2 regions of the Wukongibacter baidiensis genome follow, and region 1 is predicted to be linked to the other one. Evidence: a T-box and tRNA genes for the amino acid it is inferred to sense, from the RefSeq annotation. Region 1 holds a T-box; the other holds one or more tRNA genes.
The links. The T-box of region 1 lies ahead of lysS (lysine--tRNA ligase). A T-box ahead of a tRNA ligase gene usually reads a tRNA of that ligase, here a tRNA-Lys.
Positions count from the first base shown of each region.

Region 1 (3,426 bases):
GCGTCTTTATAAGTAAGGACAACCTTGGGCCACTGTTGCTATTTAGTATAAGTCTATAGACAATAGCGAACAAAACCTTTTGATTGTTTCTCTTTACCTTCTTATCATCATCATAACAAACATCATATATCCTCTTCATTAGCTCATCATTACCTAAATTTTGACTATTTTCAATAACGATACAAAGGTCTGCTAACCACTTTCTCTGAAGATCATCTAGGGTTTCGTAATACTCTGTATCCTTACTGGTGTTTAGACTAATCATCTTTTCAGTATACCAATTTTTAGTCCAGTATTCTACTCTATCACTTATTTTTTTGATATTACTTAGCTCATATTCTTCACCAATCTTATTCAATATATCCTTTAATATCTGAGTATCAAAGTTTATCAGTGGCAAAACTCCTGCTACCTGATTAAATTTAGGTACCGTACTAATTTCATCATCAATTTCCGATAACTCCATCGAATATGACAAGTCTTCATCACCTAGAGCTCCCTTTAGATACTTAGTCTTAAATCGTTCATATTCAGAGTAGTTCCTAATTACATCTTCATCTAATCCAATATTGAAGGCTGATCCTGGCTTATACTTTGAAAAAATGAAAAGTATAATTTCAGGTAGATATATTTTAAGTAACTCATCTGGAGTTATAATATTTCCCAATGAACTCGACATCTTTGTGTTACTGCCCTTAATCCCTATAAACTCATAGGCCACATAATCGGGTTCACTATAATTAAATATTCTTCTTGCTATTTCCTTCGAAACGTTATAGCTTCCCGTTGCCGATGAATGGTCCCTGCCACCGGGTTCAAAAATCACATCCTCAACCATCCACCTCATGGGCCAGTCAATTTTCCAGTTTAATTTAATATTCTTTGCATCCATTACATTCACAATGCTATCATTTCCACACTTACAAGTATATTGAATGCTTTCTTTTTCTTCTTCAAAGCTTATGGTATTTATATTATCTTTGCCACAGTCATCACAGTATAAGGTAATAGGATAAAAGGCATTTCTATCTTCCTCAGAGGACTCCTGGGTTTTGAATTCCATTAATATATCATATATTTCTTTCCTTTTCTTTAGAGCATGGAGTATATGTCTATTGTATCTGCCGCTTCTATACTCTTTACTCTGATAAATAAACTCCGCTTCGATGCCAAATACATCTAAGGATTTTTCGAACTCTTTTTCAAAATGCTCTGCATAGGATCCATGACATCCGTAGGGGTCTGGAATCTCTGAGTAGGGCTTCCCTATATATTGTTCAAAGGACTGATCTATATTTTTAGGTACCTTCCTAAATCTATCGTAGTCATCCCATGAAAAAATAAACCTCGCTCTCTTTCCTAGTTTTCTTAATGCCTTAACTACAAAATACGTCGTTATTACTTCTCTAAAATTGCCTATATGAATAGATCCAGATGGACTAATTCCCGATGCACATACAAAGTTCTCCTTGTCTGGATACTTATTAATAAGTTCCTCAGCTATTTTATATGCCCAATGCATATTATCACTCCTTAAAATTTCTTTTTACTACTTTATTTCACTCTGTTTCCACTTAATATTCGCTTCTGATTTGGCTTTAAAAACAATAAAAAACTCCCACCCCCAAGATTATTCATCTTGAGGACGAGAGTTATTAACTCCGTGGTACCACCTCAGTTTATTGATATGTCACCATATCAACCTCTTCAAGTACGGCAAAACGCTTATACCCTATCTCTATAACGGGAGAACCCGTCGTACCATCCCTAAGTATCTTAGTTCAATACGAAGCTCAGAGGCTTTTTTCATTAAGACAATCATTCCTCCTTCTCAGCTACCGGAGTTCTCTGTAGAATTATCCTTCTTAACTACTCTTCTCATCATCGCTTTTAATTATAATAATTTATTAGATCTAATTGTATTAAAATTATTTTATGTTGTCAATTATTTTTTTATTCTATACTTTAAATAAAGTGCCAAATTCTTTTAAGTACTTTGGATTCCCTTTAATCCTTATTTTTCTAGTCAGAATTCCCTTTAATAGAATCTTTTCATTTTCTAGAAACTTCAGCCACAATTCACTATCAGCCTTTACTAAAACATCTCTATCCTGTGCAATTCCATCATATACAGATAATTTTCCTTCCTCAACCTTCACTGTAAAGGCTTCATTTTCACTTCCTGTAAAAATGAACTGATAGGTTCTTTTTATATCTTTAGCTTTTTCTTTATTGAAAACCATAGTGAGCCCACGTTTAAAAAAATTGATAGTATCTATTGACATGAGTTTTCCGACATATTTTTTTGTTTTAGCAGGATTTTTATCTACAAACGCTTCACTTTTACTACCTTTTTGCACAAATATGGTTTCTTCTTTATCTATAAAGGGTTTTACATATGTGTTGTAAAAGGCTTTTCTATCGGCTTTAAAAGGATCTACCTCTCTTTCAGCAGCTGGACATACTGCTACGCAACGATTACATCTAAATCCATAACCTTCTTGTATACTCGCCCACAGGGTATTTTTCTCATCATCGGTGATTTTCTCGAGACCACCATTTCCTTTTTCTAGTCTATTCAAAATATCCTTAAAACTATTTCCTCTATCACGATAATTGTGATTATAGCAGCCGAAAAAATCGAAATCATCTTTCTCTATAGCTCCAGTTGGACAAACTGCCTTACATAGATTGCAATTAATACAAGGATCATATGTAGATTCCCTATCGTATTCATCTAGTTTCATATCTATTAGTATAGATCCCAGAACAATACTTGCTCCATACTTTTTGTGAAGTACAATCCTATTCAATCCTTTAGCTCCAATTCCCGCCTTCACAGCAATATCTTTATGGGATATTAACCATGGAGTATTCATTGTTAGATCTATCGGAAAGGTCTCAGTTATTGCAACGGTTCCAATATCTTTCTCCATCAGTTTTCTTTCTATATCTCTACAAATGTTATCACGGCTTTTATAAGCACTTCTAAATTCCATATTTCCTACCGGTTGAAATTGACTTCTTATAGCGTTTTGATTATAGTTTACAGCTATTGATATTATTGATTCAGCAGTTGGAAATATTTTTTTTACATTATCTTGTTGATCCTCCGGTAACTCTGCAATACTAATAATTCCTGCATCTGCTGCTCCACAAGCCTTAGCAATTTCCTTTATTTCCTTATTTGTTAGTTGATTCATATTCATTCCATATCTCCCCTTTTGAATCATGATGACCGATCGTCATATTTTATTTTAAAAATTAAAGACTACGTTGATAGTAAGTCTTTTAAATGCTCCATAAAATTATCAAAATGTTTCATATCATCTGAAGTAATATACCTCATTAAAGCCCCCTGCCAAGTATACATTATAATGTTCGATATATACTCAGTTTTATCAAGGTCTCTATTGGTATTTTCTA
Region 1 is NZ_CP138202.1:1,971,927-1,975,352, forward strand. It holds gene lysS (lysine--tRNA ligase) at 1-1,522, opposite strand, end outside; T-box leader at 1,639-1,894, opposite strand; gene R9X47_RS08930 (SCP2 sterol-binding domain-containing protein) at 1,959-3,209, opposite strand; gene R9X47_RS08935 (TetR/AcrR family transcriptional regulator) at 3,272-3,426, opposite strand, start outside.

Region 2 (3,426 bases), 1.5 Mb from region 1:
ATTATAAGGTTAGCAAACCCATGAGATTTGAAGATCTGAATAGGGTTTTAAATGCTGTAAAAAGAGATATTTACTTCTTAAGAGATAATAAGGTAAATGATAAAACAGAAGAGATATTAAATGCTAAATGTAACCTAAGGCAAAAATCCTTTTTCCAAAGGATGATAAAGGTACTTTTGTATGATGATGAGGCTAAAAGTAGGGTATATGAAACTATCACAAATCAAAACGATAAAGAAAAATCATCGGTAAGAAAGTCTCTAAACAATATCATACAAAACCTTGATAAAAATTCTTTTGGCAAATTAGGTTTTGCTACAAGACCTAAAAACATAGAGTTTTTAAGCAAGTTTGTCGATGTGGTAGAAAAAGAGCTGATAGAAGAGAAGAAGGTAATTGGTAAATGATACATAATACGGCCATTAGGCTAGGGAAATATATGGCTTCAATAAGTGAATCTGATAAAGAGAAGGAACTGGTATTAATATATTCCGTTGAGATTTTACTGAACTACTTAATATTAATCCTTAGTTTAGCAGCAATCTCGATATTTTTGAATATGTTAAAACCAGAATTAGCAGCCTTTTCATCGGTAGTCATTTATACAGTTACATTTATCTTTATAAGAAGATATTTTGGCGGTTATCATACAAAGAGCAATCTTGCTTGTCTTATATTAAGTATAATCATACCAATGGTTGCTTTATTTGTGAGATACTATGTTAATTTCAATATCTTCTTACTCCTACTCATTTATATAGTAGGATATATTATGGGTGTGAAGATTGGAACTGTAGATAATCATAACAAAAGATTATCCGATGAAGAAAAAAATAACTTTAAGATCAGAGGATTGAAGGTTATCAAAATAATATTTGTAATTAATATAATTGTCTACTTATTAGGATTTCAAGAAATTAGTGATATGATGACCTTGGCAGTAGTATTTGGATTTGGTAATTTATTATTTGGTAGATAAAACGTGACAAATCAGGGGTTTTGTCACGTTTTTTTTTAAGTCACTAAAGGGTGTGCCTCATAACAAACATTTTATGAGATACACCCTTTAATATTTCAAAAAATGAAAAAAGAGACATATGCACCTTATCATACATCCCTCTTTTATATATTGGAGCTGGTGATGGGACTCGAACCCGCAACCTGCTGATTACAAGTCAGCTGCTCTGCCAATTGAGCTACACCAGCAAAAACCTTATAGGCTTTGCCTATTAAGGTCGTATTGGTGACCCCTAGGGGACTCGAACCCCTGTTACCGCCGTGAAAGGGCGGTGTCTTAACCGCTTGACCAAGGGGCCAAGATATTAAACTTGGTGACCCATCCGCGACTCGAACGCGGGACACCCTGATTAAAAGTCAGGTGCTCTACCGACTGAGCTAATGGGTCATTGGTATTGCTCACAGTTATATATATTACAACAGATCATTTAGCTTGTCAACAAAAAACTACAAATTTTTTTGTATGAATAATTTGCCAGATGAAAACGGCCATTGTCTGTGGTCCTAGGACATTTGATATAGTTAAGAAGAACTAAACAAAAGATCTCAAAATCTTAAGCGTTTGAGAGCTTTTGCTTATAGAGACTCCAGTCAAAACTATAATTTATAAACATCAAAAATCCCAAGAAACATCGGATATTTTGATATGTATAAATCAAGATTTACTTGGAACTCTCAACACATTATTTTTTCATTTCCCATCTTAAATCCGGTCCATAAAACTTTAAGATAGTAAACTCACCAAAGATCCTCGAATATATTCTATCACTATATTTTTCAGCAATTTCTAAGGGTGAATTATTAGTAGAAACTATTGTCTTCTTATTAGCAATTAACCTGGTATTGATAATATTAAATAATTCTACATTAGTAAAAGTATTTGTAAGCTCTGTTCCTAGGTCATCCATAACTAAAAGGTCACAATCAAATAATAAATTATAGCTCTCCCTTATTTCAGGAGATTTATCTCTATTGAACTTGTACTCTTCTAAAATTTCTAGAATTTTAAATGCAGTTTGATAAACAACGATTTTTCCCTTATCTAGAAGGGCCTTAGCGATACAATTGCATAGGAATGTCTTTCCTAGACCCGTAGTACCATAGAAAAGTAAATTTTCTGCATTGTTTTTATCGAAGTTGATAACAAAACTTTCTGCAACACTTGATATATTAACCATATTTTCTCTAGGTGTTAAGTCTTCATTTTCAAACTTATCATTTGAAAAGACTTCGATGTTGAAGGTTTGAAAATTTTCATGTTCTAGAGAATGGGATATGTTTGACATATCATAGGCCTTGTCTATTAACTTTTGTTTAAAACAACTACATTTCATGCCATTACCAACAAACCCAGTATCCGCACATATGCTACAGGTGTAATTAATTTCTAAAAAGCTTAGTGGGATATTGTTTTCGGTTAAAAGTATAGCCTTTTCTTGCTTCAATCTTTCAGTATGTTCACGTATTCTTGCAACTTCTATCTCATAGTTATTAGGATTTTGAAGTATTGCACGGGATAGTTTTATTCCAACCCTAGCAATTTCATCGTCAATGTCTTTTAAACGAGGAACTATTTTGTAGACTTCAGCCTGCCTGTATTCAAGTTCCTTTTCAGCATTATCTCTTCTTTTTTCATATTCCAGCAATATCTGCCTTATAAATTTATTATTCATAGAAACACCTACTCATTTCCAACTTATTTATTTCTTGATTCCAAGAATTTTCTCAAGTTCATCATTTGAGTACTTTACAGCTCTTTGCTCAAAATTATTAAATTTATTATTCTTACTGGATGGCTTCCCAGTCGATTTTTTCACTTTGTTATTTGAGGCTTTTCGCTCTTCATTTCTGATATCTGCTTCTTCTGGAGTTTTAAGTCCATCGTTTCTCCAAGCTAATAAAATACTGTTAATATAGTTTATACTCGGATTAGAAGTCTTTTTAGAGTTCTCACAGGCCTTTAGAATCATTTCTAATGAAAACTCCCATTCATCGATCCAAATATCCATAACTTCCTTTTCCGCCTTAGAGGGTTGTCTAAAGCTAAAGCCTAAGGACTTGAAGATCTTGTCGTAATACATATATTTTCTTCCGGAGTTTTCTAAGTGCTCCTCTAGCTTATCGATGCTAATTAGGCCGTTATCATACCAGCTTCTTATAATGCCTCCGATATACCTTATACTTTTTACTTTTCTCTTTTCAATACTGTACTCAAAGGCCTTAATAATAATATCAGAGTCCATATTGAAATTATAGATCCATTCGAGAATCATAGTTCGTTCATTCACCGTTAGCTGTCTTCTCATAAGTTGATCGATTTGGTAAAACATATTTTTAATTTCTGGTATTTTATTTGCTTCTATTAAATCATCCGGTGAACATGCACGTTCCTTAGAACTTGGAGCCTTT
Region 2 is NZ_CP138202.1:3,474,186-3,477,611, reverse strand. It holds gene R9X47_RS15650 (hypothetical protein) at 1-407, shown strand, start outside; gene R9X47_RS15645 (accessory gene regulator B family protein) at 404-979, shown strand; tRNA gene R9X47_RS15640 (tRNA-Thr) at 1,131-1,206, opposite strand; tRNA gene R9X47_RS15635 (tRNA-Glu) at 1,242-1,316, opposite strand; tRNA gene R9X47_RS15630 (tRNA-Lys) at 1,330-1,405, opposite strand; gene R9X47_RS15625 (ATP-binding protein) at 1,701-2,690, opposite strand; gene R9X47_RS15620 (DnaD domain-containing protein) at 2,718-3,426, opposite strand, start outside.
Region 2: it has a tRNA-Lys gene. The T-box ahead of lysS (lysine--tRNA ligase) is inferred to sense a tRNA for this amino acid. The anticodon was not compared.